4 regions of the Kitasatospora sp. NPDC018619 genome follow, and region 3 is predicted to be linked to each of the others. Evidence: riboswitches for the same ligand, from Rfam matches in the RefSeq annotation. Region 3 holds a riboswitch; each other region holds the start of a gene.
The links. Region 3 has a riboswitch for cobalamin ahead of ACH5AR_RS25870 (ribonucleoside-diphosphate reductase subunit alpha). Riboswitches for the same ligand answer to the same signal wherever they lie in the genome.
Positions count from the first base shown of each region.

Region 1: linked by a shared signal. The riboswitch ahead of ACH5AR_RS10605 (ABC transporter substrate-binding protein) and the one ahead of ACH5AR_RS25870 (ribonucleoside-diphosphate reductase subunit alpha) in region 3 are both predicted to bind cobalamin.
Region 2: linked by a shared signal. The riboswitch ahead of ACH5AR_RS12980 (cobalamin biosynthesis protein) and the one ahead of ACH5AR_RS25870 (ribonucleoside-diphosphate reductase subunit alpha) in region 3 are both predicted to bind cobalamin.
Region 4: linked by a shared signal. The riboswitch ahead of ACH5AR_RS18135 (HoxN/HupN/NixA family nickel/cobalt transporter) and the one ahead of ACH5AR_RS25870 (ribonucleoside-diphosphate reductase subunit alpha) in region 3 are both predicted to bind cobalamin.

Region 1 covers NZ_JBISAI010000005.1:338,061-342,263, forward strand. Annotated here, with positions in the region: gene ACH5AR_RS10600 (FecCD family ABC transporter permease) at 1-947, opposite strand, end outside; gene ACH5AR_RS10605 (ABC transporter substrate-binding protein) at 944-1,888, opposite strand; cobalamin riboswitch at 2,010-2,215, opposite strand; gene ACH5AR_RS10610 (hypothetical protein) at 2,497-3,657, shown strand; gene ACH5AR_RS10615 (hypothetical protein) at 4,068-4,203, shown strand, end outside.
Region 2 covers NZ_JBISAI010000007.1:75,283-79,485, forward strand. Annotated here, with positions in the region: gene ACH5AR_RS12975 (alpha/beta hydrolase) at 267-1,373, opposite strand; cobalamin riboswitch at 1,687-1,819, shown strand; gene ACH5AR_RS12980 (cobalamin biosynthesis protein) at 1,927-2,919, shown strand; gene ACH5AR_RS12985 (cobyric acid synthase) at 2,916-4,203, shown strand, end outside.
Region 3 covers NZ_JBISAI010000017.1:141,006-145,208, forward strand. Annotated here, with positions in the region: gene ACH5AR_RS25870 (ribonucleoside-diphosphate reductase subunit alpha) at 1-1,899, opposite strand, end outside; cobalamin riboswitch at 2,090-2,234, opposite strand; gene ACH5AR_RS25875 (hypothetical protein) at 2,661-3,542, shown strand; gene ACH5AR_RS25880 (glycoside hydrolase family 26 protein) at 3,717-4,203, shown strand, end outside.
Region 4 covers NZ_JBISAI010000010.1:165,977-170,179, reverse strand. Annotated here, with positions in the region: gene ACH5AR_RS18145 (hypothetical protein) at 33-1,727, opposite strand; gene ACH5AR_RS18140 (ArsR/SmtB family transcription factor) at 1,776-2,159, opposite strand; cobalamin riboswitch at 2,241-2,454, shown strand; gene ACH5AR_RS18135 (HoxN/HupN/NixA family nickel/cobalt transporter) at 2,483-3,598, shown strand; gene ACH5AR_RS18130 (type B 50S ribosomal protein L31) at 3,689-3,937, opposite strand; gene rpmG (50S ribosomal protein L33) at 3,985-4,149, opposite strand.

The DNA.
Region 1 (4,203 bases), on a different contig from region 3:
CAGACCAGCCGGACGACGTGCGGGACGACCAGGCCGAGGAACCCGATGACACCGGTGTGGGCGACCAGGCACGCGGTCACCAGCGCGGCGGTGGCGATCAGCACCCAGCGGGTGCGCTCGACGTGGACGCCGAGGGAGCGGGCGGCCGTCTCCCCGAAGGCGAAGGCGTCCAGGTCGCGGGCCGAGGCGGCCAGCACCGTGACACCGGCCAGCGCGACCGCGACCAGGAAGACGGCGGTGGGCCAGCGCACGCCGGCGACCGAGCCCAGCGTCCACTCCATGACCCCGCGCGCGGCGTCGCGGTCCCCGAGGACCAGCACGACGAAGGAGGTGTACGCCCCGCAGGCCTGACCCACCGCGATGCCGGCGAGCACCGTCCGGGCGGTCGGCAGCGACCGGCCGCGGGCACCGGCCAGCACCAGGACGACGACGGCGGCGAGCAGCGCACCGGCGAAGGCCGCCGTCGAGACCGCGCCGGTGCCCACGGCGCCGGACACGCCGACGCCGAGGACGATCACGGTGACCGCCCCGGCGGCCGCGCCGTCCGAGATCCCGAGCAGGAAGGGATCGGCCAGGTCGTTCCCGGTCAGCGTCTGCAGCACCGCACCGCAGACCGCGAGGCCGGCGCCGGTGGCCGCCGCGCCCAGGACCCGGGGCAGCCGCAACTGCCAGACGATCCGGTCGTCCAGCAGGGTGACCTGCGGGTCGCCCAGGCCGAGGCGGCGCGCCACGACGTCGATCACCGTCCGGACGGGTTCGGGGTGCGAGCCCACGGTGAGGCCGAGGAGCACGGTGGCCAGCAGCAGGGCCGCCCCGACGGCCAGGGCCGCCGTCGCGCGGCCCGGACCGCGGCGCCGCAGGCCCGGACCGGGAGGCCGTGGCGCAGGGTCGGGAGGCCGCAGGCCCGGACCACGGGAGCGCAGGGCCGGGCGGGGTGCGGCGGTCATGAGGCCGGCCGCAGTCGGCCGAGCCCCGCGGACACCCGGGCGGCTCCATCGGCGAGCAGCACGCCCGGGGTCGACTCCGAGAACGGCACCACCACGAAGGCCTTGCGCCGCACGGCGGTGAGCCCGCTCAGCACCGGGTCGTGCTCCAGGTACTCGATCTTGGACTGGGCGGTGTCCCAGCCGGCGTCCGCGAGCACGATCGCGTCCGGGTCCGCCGCGACGACCTTCTCCCAGCTCACGTTCTGCCAGCCGCCCGGCAGGTCCCCGAAGACGTTGCGGGCCCCCACGGCGTCGAGCACGAGCTGCGGGCCGCCGTGGCCCGCGCCGACGAACGGCGCCCTGGTGTCCGAGTCGAACCACAGGACCTTCAGGCCCCTGCCCGCGGCCGTCGCCGTGAGCCCGGCCAGCTGCTGCTCCTGCTCCCGCCGGATCGCGGCGGCCCGCTCCGGGACTCCGAAGGCCCGGGCGACGTCGTCCAGTTCGCCCCACACCGCCGACCAGGTCGTCGGTGGCACCAGGCTTCTGTCCGAGCAGCCGAACGGGGACAGGTAGGACGCGATGCCCTGGCCGCGCAGCTCCTCACGGGTGCCCGCGACCTTGCCGGTGAACGCGCTGGAGTAGGAGGCGTACAGGAAGTCGGGGCGGGCCGCGAGGAGCTTCTCCTTCGTCGGGTAGTCCCTGGAGAGCACCGGGACGGAGTCGTAGGCCGCCTGCCACTTCTCCGGGACGGCGTCGTCGAGGTAGGCGGTGCCGGCCATGCGGGCCTCCAGCCCGAGGGCCAGCGCCACCTCCGTCGCCCCCTGGTTGAGCGTCACCAGCCGGTCGGGCGGCGCGCCGACCGTCACGGTCGTCCCGCAGTTGTCCAGGCTGACCGGCGCGGCACCGCCCGTCGGCCCGCCGGACGCGAGGGGCGCGGGGGCGCCCGCACAGGCTCCGAGCACACCGGTGAGCAGGAGGACCGCGAGCGCCCGGCCGGCCCGTACCGGACCTCCGGGGCGAACGGTGCACAGGGGTGGAAACGGGTACGGCAGAGCGCTGGGCACGTGTTCTCCAAGACCCTCGTGGAACATGGCGCGCCGTGGCCGGTCTCCTGGCTTCCGCATCGACGCGCCGCGACCGACCTTCCCGGGCGGCTGTTCCAGCCCGCCCAGTGGCCCTGACCGCTGGGGGAGCCGGTCAGCGAGGGCCGCGGTACTCCGCGGCAACAGTGGCGAGGGCCGCACCGGACTCCGACCGGTTTCCCGAACACCACGGCGATCGAAAGGTACCAGGCGCGGTCAGGACCGGTACCGGCCACCTGGTGGGGGCGACCGGTCGGACGCTGCGCCGGTCGGCGGCGGGACGGCCGGGGCCCGGTGCCCGCCGGGTGGTCGGGGCCGGGTGGGTCCGGGGGCGGAGCCGTCGGATCGGGGCGCGCGGGCGGGCCGGTCGGGCGATGCGGGCCGGGGCTTGCCAACTCCTGCCGCCGGAGCCGGAGTTCGAGGGGATCCGGGTCGCCGACCGGGCGGGGGTATGGAGAAAATATAGCGGCGGGCGGTGGTGTCGGGGCATGAATCGACACACGAGTATCAACCGCGCCCTGGCCACCACGGCGGTGGCGCTCGGAGCCGCGCTGTCCCTGGGTGTCGGGCCGGCGGTGGCCGCGACGGACGCCTCGGGGTGGGGCCAGCTGCCCCTGGCGCCCAAGGGGAGCATCACGAAGATGGCCGCGGTCGGCACCGACACGGTGTTCGCGAGCACCCAGTGGGACTGCTCGATGTCCGGCGAGTCGTGGACCTGCGGGCAGACGTGGCAGCTGAAGGGCACCACCTGGAGCCAGTTCAAGCTTCCCGCCCAGCTGTCCGGTACGCCCACCGTCGCCGGGACGGGCGCGGGCGACACCTGGTTCCTCGGGTCGGGGACGGCCGCGCAGGCCTTCCACTGGGACGGGACGGCCTGGGTCGACCGCAGCCCCAGCCCGGCGGTGGCGGGCTACGACGCCCGGGACGCGGTGGCGCTGTCGGCCACCAGCGCGTGGTCCGTCGGAACCACCACCACCAACTACGACCACCGCACCGACACGGCCACCGTGGGCCGGTGGAACGGGACCAGGTGGACGGTCAGCAAGCTGCCGGCGCCGACCGGGAGGACCACCACCCTCAACTCGGTGTCGGCCGCGGCGGAGAACGACGTCTGGGCCTCCGGCGAGCAGTGCAGGGACACCGGCAACGACCGCTGCCAGCCCTACCTGGCGCACTGGGACGGCACCGCGTGGTCGCAGGTGGCCGTGCCGGACTCCTCGCCGCGGAGCCTGACGAACACCCGGGTGGTCAGCCGCGGCGGCGAGGTCTTCGTCGGCGGCCGGGAGACCGACCTGACCACCCGGACCCAGCCGGACCGCATCGTGGCCCTGCACTGGGACGGCGCGGCCTGGACCAGGAGCGTCCTGCCGGTGACCGTCTCGGCCGACGGCTGGTACAGCTACCTCAACGGGCTCGTGTACCGCGGCACCGAGGTGTTCGCGGCCGTCTCGCACACCGCGAACGAGGGGGTGCTGCGCTGGAACGGCCAGGCCTGGGAGCCGTACGCCGGTCCGCTGACGACGACGCCGACCGTCACCGCGCTGGTCCCCACCGTCGACGGGCGGGTGCTCGCCGCCGGGAACGGGACCGACGCGAGCGGTGCCCACGACTTCCTGTCGTACCTGCCCGCCACCGCGCCGGTGAAGTGAGCCGGAAGGCCCGGAAGGGCTGATCCCGGCGGAGGACCGGGCCGGGGGGGGCCCCCCCCCCGGGGGGGGCCCCCCCCCCCCCCCCGCCCCCCCCCCCCCCCCCGCCGGGGGGGGGGGCGGCCCCCCCCCCCCCCCCCCCCCCGCCCCCCCCCGGCGGCGCTCAGGCCCGCGCCCCGGCCGCCGGGGGGGCCGCCCGGGGGGGGGGGGGGGGGGCCCCCCCCCCCCGGGGGGGCCCCCCCGGCCCGTCCGTCCGGAGCCCGCGCCCGGGCGGGCGGGTTCGGCCGGATCACGGCCCCGCCCGACCCGCGGCCCGACCCGCGGCCCGGGCGCCGCCCCGCCGACGCACCCCGCGCGCGCGGCGCGAGGAGCAGGCCGACATGATGACCCGACAGACCTACCGAAGGACGGACATGCCCTCGCAAGAGAAGCCGACGCCCGGGCGGCGGACGGCGACCGTACTGCTCTGCTGCGCAGCCGCGTTGATCCCCTGGATCGTCTACCTCGCCGTCACCATGGGCGCGGGCGAGTACACGGTGCGGCGCTGGG
Region 2 (4,203 bases), on a different contig from region 3:
CCCGAATCCGGACGGATGGCGGGCGGCGCCGGGGGGTGCCCGTCGCCGGGGCCCCGGCCGGACCGGCCGTCCGCGCGCCCCCGAAGGAAAGGGGGGAAACGTTCATTCGCGGACGGTTTTCGTGCCCGGTATACGCGGATGGCTTCGCGGCCGGCTTTCGCGGGCGGTCCACGGACGGAAAGCCACCGGGAAAGCACGGCACGGCCCCGCGCGGACCGGCCGGAAATGCCCGCACGGGGAGGGGGGCCGCCACCGGCGGTGCGCCGCTACAACAGCGGCGTGAGCCAGCGCCGGAGGAGTTCGGCGTAGCGGTCGGGGGCGGAGTTCCACAGGGTCGCGTGGTCGGCGCCCGGGAAGGCCTGGAGGCTCACCACGTCCCGGCGGGCGGCGGCCAGTTTCTCGGCGGTGCCGAAGGGCGCGATCCGGTCCTCCCGCCCGGCCAGCAGCAGGGTCGGCACCCGCAGGTCGGTGCCCTCCGCGATGCGGCCGAAGTCGGCGAGGTCCACGCCGGTGCGGCCCTCGGCGGCGAGGGCGCCGAGTTCGGCGGCGACGCCCGGGAAGCCGGCCCGGGCGGCGTCCCGGCGGGCGGAGGCCGACAGGTCGAGCACGGGCGAGTCGAGGACCAGGCCGCGGACGGCGGGCGCCCAGACGGAGCGGGCCACGGTCTGCAGGACGGCGGTCGCGCCGACGGACCAGCCGTACAGGATCACCTTGCCCGCGCCGCTGTCGAGCGCCAGTCGTACCGCCGCCTCGACGTCGCGCCACTCGGTCTCGCCGAAGTGGCTGAGCCCGTCCGGGGAGGCGGGGGCGCCGTGGTCGCCGCGGTAGGTGACGACCAGGGCGGGCAGGCCGAGCCGGTCGAGGACCGGGAGCACCGGGAGGGCCTGTTCGCGGTCGGCTCCGGGGCCGTGCACCAGGACGACCCAGGTCCCGCGCGTGCCGTCCAGCTGCCAGGCCGGCATCGGGCCCAGCTCGCCGTCGGCGGCGGTCTCGGCGAAGGCGAGGCCGAGCGCCTCGGTCGGGTTGCCGCGGTGGACCCGGGGGGTGAAGCGGACCTCGGTGCCGGGGGTGAGGGTGCCGCGGTCGGCGCGCACCAGGCGGCGGGTGACGCCCTGCTCGTCGCCGCCCAGGACCTCCTCGACCACCGCGTGCCCGCCGTCCGCCCACTCGACCGCCCAGCGGCCGGGCCGCAGGCTCTCGGGGGCCCGGGTGAAGGTGACCCGGCCGGGGGCCAGGCCGCGGACCAGCACCGGCCCGGACTCCTGGACGGCGGCCTCCGGACGGACCATCCGCTCGGAGGCCCGGCGGCCCACCACCAGCGCGGCGGCCCCGACCGCGGCGGCCGCCACGACGGCGGCGGTTCCCCAACGCATCTCGCTCCCCGCTCTGTTGCTCACGGATCCGTTGTGCACGGACCGGACGGTGTTCGAGCACCAGTCCACCGGCGCCCGGCCCGCCCGGCCACCGGACTGGGCCGTCCGGGTCACCCGGGCGGCTACCCGGCGGCGCCGGGGGGATGCCGGGGCGGTGCCGAGAGGATGCCCGGCACGGTGCTGAGGGAGCGCCAGGAGCGGTGGGCGGGAGTGCCGGCGCCGCCGGCGCCCGCGTGTGACCAACCCCTCCGTGACCTCGGTTGACTCCCGGTTCGGGCCCGTGATGGGATCCTGGGGCCAAACGGAGGCATGGAGAGGAAGCCGGTGGAAGTCCGGCGCGGTCCCGCCACTGTCACCGGGGAGCACGCTCGGAACATCGCCACGGCGGCCGTCGACGGCCGCTGGAAGGCTCCGGGTGTGCGTTCGACCCGGAAGCCAGGAGACTCTCGCCCCCGTCACGTCGAGCCAGGGCGCGGACCCTGAGTGAGGACACGCACGCGATGCAGGCTGCCCCGCCCCGCCGGACTCCGAGCTGCCGTCCGCCGTGCGGCCGATGACCGCGCGCACGCCCTCCCCCGCCCCGCACCCGCTGGCCCGCGCCGCCGCGTTCGCGCTCGGCGCCGTCGCGGGCCACGCCGCCGACGCCCGCTTCGCCGACCCCCGACGGGGCCACCCGGTGGCCGTCTTCGGCAGCGCCGCGACCCGCCTGGAGCAGCGGCTGTGGCGCGACGACCGCGCCGCCGGGGCCGGGTACACCGCGCTGTGCGTGGGCGCGGTCGCGGCGGGCGCGCTCGCCCTGGACCGCACGGTGGGCCGCCGCCCCCTGGGCCGGGCCGCGCTGGCCGCGGCCGCGACCTGGACGGTGCTCGGCGGCACCTCGCTGACCCGGGAGGCGCGTGCCGTCGGCCGCTCGCTGGCCGCCGGGGACCTCGCGGCCGCCCGGGACCGCCTGCCGCACCTGTGCGGGCGGGACCCGAGCGCGCTGGACGGGCCGCAGATCGCCCGGGCGGTGGTCGAGTCGGTCGCCGAGAACACCGCCGACGCCGTCGTGAACGCGCTGGTCTGGGGCGCCCTGGCCGGCACCCCCGGCCTGCTGGCCTTCCGCGCCGTGAACACCCTGGACGCCATGGTGGGCCACCGCTCGCCCCGCTACGCCCGGTTCGGCTGGGCCTCGGCCCGGCTGGACGACCTGGCGGGCTGGCCGGGCGCCCGGCTGACGGCGCTGCTGACGGTGGCCGCCGCGCCCGAGCCCCGGACGGCCTGGCGGGTCTGGCGGCGCGACGGCTCCGCGCACCCGAGCCCGAACGCCGGCCAGGCCGAGGCGGCCTTCGCCGGCGCGGTGGGCGTCCGGCTGGGCGGGCGGCTGCGGTACGGCGACCGGGTGGAGGACCGGCCCGTGCTGGGCGCGGAGCTGCGGCCGGTGACGGTGGACGACATCGAGCGGGCCTGCGCGCTCTCCCGGCGGGTGGGCGCGCTGGCGCTGGGTACGACGGTCGCGGGGCACGTCCTGCTGCGGGCACTGCTGGGGAAGAGGGGACGGGCATGAGCAACGCGCTGCTGGTCGCGGGGACGACCTCGGACGCGGGCAAGAGCGTGGTGACGGCCGGCATCTGCCGCTGGCTCGCCCGCCGGGGCGTGCGGGTCGCGCCGTTCAAGGCACAGAACATGTCGCTCAACTCCTTCGTCACCGCCGACGGCGCGGAGATCGGCCGCGCCCAGGCGATGCAGGCGCAGGCGGCCCGGGTGGAGCCGGAGGCCGCGATGAACCCGGTGCTGCTGAAGCCGGGCGCGGACGGCCGCAGCCAGGTGGTGCTGCTCGGCCGCCCGGTGGCCGAGGTGGGCGCGCTGGACTACCGCGAGCGCAAGCCCGTCCTGCTGGAGCGCGCCCTGGAGTGCCTGGCGGACCTGCGCCGCCGCTACGACGTGGTGGTCTGCGAGGGCGCGGGCTCGCCCGCCGAGATCAACCTGCGCGACCGCGACATCGCCAACATGGGCCTGGCCACGGCCGCCGCCCTGCCGGTGGTGGTGGTCGGGGACATCGACCGCGGCGGGGTCTTCGCGGCGATGTACGGGACGCTGGCGCTGCTGTCCGCCGAGGACCAGCGGCACGTGGCGGGCTGGTTCGTCAACAAGTTCCGCGGCGACGCACGGCTGCTGGCGCCCGGCCTGGAGATGCTGCACGGGCTGACCGGCCGTCCGGTGCTGGGCACCCTGCCGATGCTGCCCGGGCTCTGGCTGGACGCCGAGGACTCGCTGGACCTGTCCACGGTGGTGGACCGGGCGGACGGGCCCGGGCCGCTCGGCGCGGACGTGCTGCGGGTGGCCGTGGTGCGCTTCCCCCGCCTGTCCAACTTCACCGACGTGGACGCGCTCGCCCAGGAGCCGGGCGTGCTGGTGCGCTGGGCGACCAGGCCCGAGGAGCTGGCCGACGCCGACCTGGTGGTGCTGCCCGGCACCCGGGCCACCGTCGCCGACCTCGCCTGGCTGCGCGAGCGCGGCCTGGCGCCGGCGCTCGCGGCGCGGGCCGCGGCCGGGCTGCCGGTCCTCGGCGTCTGCGGCGGCTACCAGATGCTCGCGCACTCGATCGTGGACGAGGTCGAGTCGAAGGCGGGCGCCGTCGAGGGCCTCGGGCTGCTGCCGACGCACGTGCGGTTCGGCGCCGGGAAGGTGCTGGCGCGGCCGGTCGGCGAGGCGTACGGGCAGCGGGTCGAGGGCTACGAGATCCACCACGGGGTGGTCGCGGTCGAGGGCGGGGAGCCGTTCGTCTCCGACGGCCGCGGGCAGGGCCTGGACGGCTGCCGGGTCGGCTCGGTCTGGGGCACCACCTGGC
Region 3 (4,203 bases):
CACCTGCGGCTCGATGCACTCGTACACGCCGGCGATGGACGCGATGGTCGCGGTCGGCGCGATGGCCAGCAGCAGCGAGTTGCGCAGGCCGGTCTCGGCGATCCGGGCGCGCAGCGCGTCCCACTTCTCGGCCCACTGCGGGGCGGCCGACGGGAAGTGGTCGATGTGCAGCTCGCCGCGCGCGGCGCGGGTCTCGCCGTACGCCTCGTGGCGGCCGAGCTGCTCGGCCAGGTCGGCGGAGCGCTCGTACGCGGTGAGCATGATGCGCTCGGCGATGAGGGTGGACAGCCGGGCGGCCTCGGGGGAGTCGAAGTCGATCCGCAGCTTGAAGAAGACGTCCTGGAGGCCCATCACGCCCAGGCCCACCGGCCGCCAGCGGGAGTTGGAGGTGCCCGCCTCGGTGGTCGGGTAGAAGTTGATGTCCACCACGCGGTCGAGGAACGTCACGGCGGTGCGGACGGTGGCGTCCAGCCGCTCCCAGTCCATCGCGCCGAGGAGGTCGGAGGCCGACGCGCCCGCGGCCACGTGGGCGCCGAGGTTGACCGAGCCCAGGTTGCAGACGGCGGTCTCGGAGTCGTCCGTGACCTCCAGGATCTCCGTGCACAGGTTGGACGAGTGCACGGTGCGGCCCGGCAGCGCGGTCTGGTTGGCGGCGCGGTTGGAGGCGTCCTTGAAGGTCATCCAGCCGTTGCCGGTCTGCGCCAGGGTGCGCATCATGCGGGCGTACAGGGTCTGCGCCGGGATGGTGCGCACGGCCTTGCCGGCCAGCTCGGCCTTGCGGTAGGCCTCGTCGAACTCGGCGCCCCACAGGTCGACCAGCTCCGGCACGTCGGCCGGGGAGAACAGCGACCAGTCCTGGTCGGCGTTGACCCGGCGCATGAACTCGTCCGGGATCCAGTGCGCCAGGTTGAGGTTGTGGGTGCGGCGCGCCTCCTCGCCGGTGTTGTCGCGCAGCTCCAGGAACTCCTCGATGTCGGCGTGCCAGGTCTCCAGGTAGACGCAGGCCGCGCCCTTGCGGCGGCCGCCCTGGTTGACGGCGGCGACGGAGGAGTCGAGGGTGCGCAGGAACGGCACGATGCCGTTGGACTTGCCGTTGGTGCCGCGGATCAGGCTGCCGCGCGAGCGGATGCGCGAGTAGGACAGGCCGATGCCGCCGGCGTGCTTGGACAGCCGGGCGATCTGCGCGTAGCGGTTGTAGATCGAGTCCAGGTTGTCCAGCGGCGAGTCGAGCAGGTAGCAGCTCGACATCTGCGGGTGGCGGGTACCGGAGTTGAAGAGCGTCGGAGAGGAGGTCAGGTACTCCAGGCGGCTCATCAGGCCGTACAGCTCGGCCACCTCGCGCACCGACTGCTCGCTGTCGCCGACCGCCAGGCCGCAGGCGACGCGGAGCAGGAAGTGCTGCGGGGTCTCGATCACCTTGCGGGTGATCGGGTGGCGCAGCAGGTAGCGGGACTGCACGGTGCGCAGGCCGAAGTACTCGAAGCGGTCGTCGCCCTCGGTGTCGACCAGCGCGTCCAGGGCGGCGGCGTGCTTGGCGACGAAGGCGGCGGTGGTGTCGCCGATCAGGCCCTCGGCGTGGCCGACGGCGATCGAGGCGGAGAAGGACACCGAGCCCTGGCTGTTCGCCTCGTCGACGATCTCCAGGGCGAGCAGGCGGGCGGCCAGCTTCGAGTACTGGGGGTCCTCGGCGATCATCGACGCGGCGGCGTCCACGGCCAGCCCGCGCAGTTCGGCGAAGTCCGAGCCGGCGTGACGGCCGCGCAGCGCGGCGGCGGCGACATGGCCGGGGTCGACCTCGGTGAGGTCGGAGCTGCGGTCGGTGAGCAGCCGCAGCAGGGCGCCGCCGGGGTCGGAGACCGTCGGGTCGGTGAAGGCGGTACCGGAGCCCTGGGCGGGCAGGGTGGCTGAGGCGGCGGTGGTCAAGGCGCTCTCTCCTGGCGGCGATCGGCGGCGGTGATCGGGGGCACCGGGCCGATCGGGGCAGGGGAGCACGGCACGAACGCAGACGGCGTCGCGCGACGGTGACTCCCCGGCCCGCCCGCGAGGCCCGGAGGGGTACTGCTCGTGCCGGCGCGGCCTCTGCGGGAGGGCCGTGGCGCACACCGTCGGCAGGTACTCGGACTCGCGGGGTACGGCTGCTCCAGCCGCCCGCACACCGCTGCGGGGCAGTCCCGGATTCGCACCGGGTTCCCCTGCATCGACAGCAGAAGCGAGCATACATGTAGTGGTGTCTCCCTGAAGCGACCCCAGATGTAGTACGGCGTCGCGTGTCGGGGCGATGACCGGCCGTACCGGGAACGTGGCGCCCGGAGGCCTTCGAAAGGCCCGGGGCCGGGGCGGCGGAGTCCTGGTTTCGATACGGAATGGTCACCGGGAGGACCGGCCGTCGCGGTGATGCCCTACGATCTGGGCGCATGAGCGACGGAACCGGCGTCCCCGGCCACGGGCCGCAGGGAACGCCTCCCGCCGGGCCGGGGGGCGCACAGAATCAGCAGCCGGTGGTACCTGGGCCGGTACCGCCGCCGAGCGGGGGTTTCGGGCCGCCGCCCGCCTCCTACGGGCCGGTCGTGCCGGCGGCGCAGCCGGTCGCCCAGCCCGTTCCGCCGATGCCGCAGCCGGTCCCGCCCCCGCCGCAGCCGGTTCCGCCCGCACCGCAGCCCGTGCCACCGGTCGGGCAGCCGCAGCCGCACCCGCAGCCGGTCGGGCAGCCCCAGTGGCACCTCCAGCAGCAGCCCCACCAGCCGGTCCCGCCGCAGCGGGTCGAGCCGGACTGGGACGCGCTGGCGGACCGCAACGAGGCCGACGCCAAGCGCCGCCGCCGGCTGAAGGCCGTCGGCGTGGTGGCCGCCGTCGCCGTCGTCGGCGGCCTGGTCGCCGGCGGTGTGCTGCTGTTCAAGGGCAAGAAGGACGACGGCTCCCCGGTGGCCGCCAAGACCACCGGGCCGGTCGCGTCCCCGAGCGCCTCCGGCACGCCGGACGACCCGTCGAAGCCGATCTGGGAGGCCGCCACCGACCCGGCTCCGCAGGACGCGGGAGCGCTGTTCTCCGCGCTCCAGGTGACGATCAACGGCGCCACCTGGAACCGGACCGTCGTGACGCTGGACTCGCCCTGCTGGGACGGGAACTCCACGACCGGCGGTCTGGGCAAGGTCCTCGGCGACCAGGGGTGCCAGCAGGTGCTCCGGGCGACGTACGTCTCCGGCGAGAGCGCCGTCACCGTCGGGGTGGCGGTGTTCGACCACCGCATCCAGGCCGAGACGGCGCTGAAGAACTTCGCCGGGCAGCTCAAGGGCGCGCCCGCGGCCGGCTCCCCGGCCTTCTGCGCCGCCGCCGGCTGCACCGGGACGCACAACAGCCTGGGCCGGTACGGCTACTTCACGGTCGAGGGCTCGGCGAAGGGCGGCAACGCCCCGGACGCCACGGCGACCGCGGCGGCCTCCGGCTTCGCCGAGCACGTGAAGGGGCAGCTGCTGAAGCGCGCCAAGGCCGCTTCCTCGGCCGCGCCCGGAGTCCAGGGCACCCCGCCGGCGTCGGCGGGCTGACCGGCGACGACGCCCCGCCGCCGGCGGGCTGACCTGCTGTGACACCCCGGCGCCCCGGCCGACCGCTCGCGGGGGCCGGGGGAGTGTGGCAGGCTCTCGGGACAGTCATTTCGCATGTGTGTTCCGGTTGCGTCCGTGGGGGGCGGCGCCGGCGAGCAACCGGAGGAGCGGTCCGTGGCCCTGCCCAGAGCCCTGCGCGGCAAGACCGCCGTCCTGGCCGCGGCCGGGGCCGTCGTCGCGGCGGGAGCGGTCGTCCTGCTGGACCACGACGGCCGGGCCGACGGCGAACAGCCCCCGAGGGTCCCGGTGTCGGTCGGCCTGCCCGGGCGCACCCTGCCGCCGGAGGTGGGCCGGGACCTGCTCGCCCGGGATCCGCAGGCCTCGCCGAACGCCCGCGCCGTCCAGCAGTTCCTCGCCGACCTGGAGGCCCAGGCCCGCACCGGGCAGAGCGGCGGCACGGTGATCGGCCAGCACGTCGAGGCGCACAACGAGCGCAACAACCCCGAGTACGGGGACTACCGGGGCACCAAGCAGGTCGGCTACTACTACCGGAAGGCCGCCGACATCACCGGCAAGCTGCCCGGCTTCGTGGAGACCGACCTCGGCCCCGGCTACGGCCAGAACGGCTGGGGCGTCGGCAACCCGCGCTCCTACTCGGCCG
Region 4 (4,203 bases), on a different contig from region 3:
CGCCGGGTGCGCGGCGAATTGTCAGACACGCCCTAGCCGGGCCGTGCCGTGAAGGCCACCGCGACGCGGTGGCCTCCGGTGCGGATGGTGAGGCCGTGGTCGGGCAGTCCGGTCGGAGCCCCGCCCTCGGCGAGCCACAGGGCGAGCGCCGCGCCGAGGAGGAGCGGGTCGAGGGGCGGCTTGACACCGCCCCAGGGGCGCACGGCGTGCGCCTCCAGGAGCAGGCCGGCGGGCAGCCGGACCAGGTGGCGGGAGTCGCCGAGGGCCGCCACCAGCACGGTGGCTCCGGGGCGGTCGGCGGCGGTGTCGGCGAGCCAGTCCTCGGCGGGCCGCTCGGCGTCGACGGTGGTGCGGGCCAGTGCCTCCGCCGCGGACTTCAGGTCCCAGACGGGTTCCTCCGCGCTCACGGCGTAGAGTCCGCGGGGCCGGTGGCGCTGCGGATCGACGATCGGGTACCGGCGGACGCTCACCTCGGTGCCGTCGCACTCGCCCTCCACGTCGTAGCTCGTGGGCGCCCCGAAGGGCAGCGGGACGGGGTCGGGGAAGGGCGGCAGGACCGGGGCCCGGACCGGTCGGTCCACGCCGGTCAGGAAGTCGTACAGGATGTCCGTCAGCACCTGGGCGGCCCGGCCGCGCATGCCGAGCGAGAGGTCGGTGATCGGACGGAGGGCGTCGGGGTCGTGGGACGCCAGCACCTTGTCGAGTTGGGCGAGGAGGTCGCCGTCCGGGTCGAGCACCGGCGCGGCCTGACCGAAGGCGTAGGTGGGGGATCGCGGGTCCAGCTCGCCGGCGCCGGTGGCGACGAGGACGGTCGGGCGTTCCAGTGCGGCGCCGTAGAAGGAGACCGAGCCGTGGTCGCCGATCATGTAGTCGGCCGCCACCACGGTGGCCTGCCAGCCGCGGTGCGGCGGGATGAGCCGCAGGCCGGAGCGGGTGGCCTCGGCCAGCAGGGCCTGCGGGTCGTGCTTCTCCCAGATGTTGGGGTGCAGGATGACGGCGACGGTGTACTCGTCGCAGGGGAGCTGGCCGACCAGTCGGATCGGCAGGTCGAGCGCCCGGGCGAGCAGCGAGTGCTTGCTCCAGGTGGAGTTGACCACCACGAGCCGCCGCTTGTCGACGGCGCCCAGCCGCCGGCGGTAGCGGTCCCGTGCGTCGGCGCTGTCGAGCATCCGGTCGAAGCAGAGGTCGCCGACTTCGCGGGTGCGCGGCAGGGCCTCGGGCAGGACGCCCGCGAGGCGGTCGCACTGCTCCGGGTGGGTGACGCCGATGACGGCGGGGAAGACCCGCCCGCGGTGGGTGAGCTCCTTCCGGGACAGGCCTGCGGCGCTCACCGCGTCCCCGGTGGACTCGGCCACCAGGCGGTTGTAGCCGGCGCCGTGCGGGAGGACGACGAGCGGCGCGCGCAACCGGTGCATGGACGCGTGGACCGAGCAGGCGACCGCCAGGTCGAACTCGTGCTGGACGGCCTCGTCCCAGGGCATGACGGTGACGTTGCCGGGGATCGCGTGGAGGTGGTCGTCGAGCCCGGAGGCGAACGCCGAACCGGGATTGACGGTGACGTAGAACCTGATGCCGTCCTGGCCGCGCAGGAGGGCGAGCACGTCGAGCACGCGGGTCGCCGAGGTGAGTGTGCGGGTGACGGCCAGGACGCGTGCCCTGACCGGCCGGGTGTCCCAACGCGAGTCGTCGGGCCACGGCCGAGGCCTGCGGCGGAGGCGGTTCAGCACACCATGATCGTAACGGCCGGCCGCGCTCCCGGCCGGGGTTTCGGCGGGTCAGCCCGCGGCGGCGGAGGGCTCGTGGTGCTCGGCGGCGGCACACTCGTCGAGGAGGGGGCGCATGGCCTCGTCCACGAGCCGGTAGCGCACCACTCGTCCGTCCCGGTCACCGGTGACCACGCCGGCCGTGCGGAGCAGCCGCAGGGCCTGGGAGACGGCGGGGTCGCGCATGCCGGCGGCGACCGCGAGGTCGCTGACGGCGAGGGGGCCGGCCCGGTGGAGGGCGAGCAGCAGGGCGAGCCGCCCGGGGTCGGCGAGCAGGGAGAACCGCTCGGACCAGGACCGGACGTGCGCGGGATCGCCGATCGCGGCGATGGCCTCGCAGACCCGGTGTCCGTCGATGGTGCGGTGGCCCGCGCGGTCGGCCGGTACGAGATGCATGCGGAGATTCTCGCAGGCGGCGGCCTGTGATCCTGGACACCTGCGCAGGTGCGCAGCCTTGCACCCGTGGGGACGGGCCCCTACGGTGTTGCCCGCCGTGGTGCTCGGGAAGACCGGTGACGGACCCTCAGGGGTCCCAGCCCGGAGCGGCCCTCGCCACTGTGATCGGGTCGTTCCCCCGTCCGCGGGGGAACGTCGTCCGTACCCACGGAGCCACTGGGCGCCTCGCGCGCCTGGGAAGGCGGGTACGGGCGTCCCGTCAGCCAGGAGACCGGCCACGGCATCTCACGAGGTTTTCCACGAGGTGCTGGAGCGTGACGCAGATGACCCTGCCCGAAACCGTTGCCGCCGGTCCGCAGGCGGCCCCTTCCGTGCTGCCCGCCTTCAGGTGGCGGCGCGAGGACACCGTCCGCACGGCCGGGCTGATGGCCGTGATCGCCGCCATGCACGTCGTGGCCTTCGGCACGCTGGTCTTCCTGGTCGCACCCGAGCGGTACGCCGTCGGCACCCAGGTCTTCGGGGTGGGCCTGGGCGTCACCGCGTACACCCTCGGCATGCGGCACGCCTTCGACGCCGACCACATCGCGGTGATCGACAACACCACCCGCAAGCTGATGGCGGACGGCAGGCGGCCGGTCTCGGTGGGCTTCTGGTTCGCCCTCGGGCACTCCTCGATGGTGGTGCTGATGGCCGCCCTGGTGGCGGGCGGCGCGCAGCTGGCGAACACCCTGATGGACGACGAGTCGACCACCCACAAGTGGCTGGGCGTGGTCGGCACGACCACCTCCGGGGTCTTCCTCTACCTGATCGGCGCGCTCAACCTGGCGGCGCTGCTCGGCATCCTCAGGGTGTTCCGCTCGATGCGGGCCGGGCGGTTCGACGAGAAGGAGCTGGAGGCGCACCTCGACTCGCGCGGCTTCATGGCCCGGGTGCTGAACCGGGCGACCCGCTCGATCACCCGGCCGGGCCAGATGTTCCCGGTGGGCATGGTGCTGGGGCTGGGCTTCGACACCGCGACCGAGGTCACCCTGATGGTGATGGCCGGCTCGGGCGCGGCCTCGGGGCTGCCCTGGTACGCGATCGTCTGCCTGCCGCTGCTGTTCGCGGCCGGGATGAGCCTGTTCGACACCCTGGACGGGACGTTCATGAACGTCGCGTACCAGTGGGCCTTCGCCAACCCGGTCCGGAAGGTCTACTACAACCTGACCATCACCGGCCTGTCGATCGCGGTGGCCTTCGTCATCGGCACCATCGAGCTGGTCGGGGTGCTGCACGAGAAGCTCGACCTGAGCGACCCGGTCACCGGGTTCGTCGCGGACATCTCGCTGGACAACGTCGGCTACGCCATCGCCGGGCTGTTCGTGGTGGTCTGGGCGATCGCGGTCGGGTACTGGAAGCTCGCCCGGGTCGAGCAGCGCTGGACGCCCGGGGGCCGGTGACCCGGGCGGCCGCCGGTCCGCACGGCGGACGGCGGAACCCGGGACCGCGCCCGCCCGGAACCGGGCGGGCGCGGTCGCCGTCCCGCGGTGTCAGTGCCGGTCGCCGTAGCGGCGGCGGAACTGCTCGACCCGTCCGGCGGTGTCCAGCACCCGGGACTGGCCGGTGTAGAAGGGGTGGCTCGCCGAGGAGATCTCGACGTCGACCACCGGGTAGGTGTGGCCGTCCTCCCACTCGACGGTGCGGTCGCCGGTGACGGTCGAGCGGGTGAGGAAGGCGAGGCCGCCGACCTTGTCGCGGAAGACGACGGGGCGGTAGTCGGGGTGGATTCCGGGCTTCATGAGGGGCTCCTCTCGGATCGGGCTGCGGGGGCCGGAGCGGCCGGGGCTCAGCGCTCCTCGCGGAAGTCGACGTGCCGGCCGGCGACCGGGTCGTACTTGCGCAGGACCATCCGGTCCGGGGCGTTGCGGCGGTTCTTGCGGGTCACGTAGGTGAAGCCGGTGCCGGCGGTGGAGCGGAGCTTGATCACCGGGCGCAGCTCGCTGCGGGCCATCGGGCGTCCTTCCTGGGGTCGGGGTCGCGTGCTGGGACGGGACTCTACATCGAA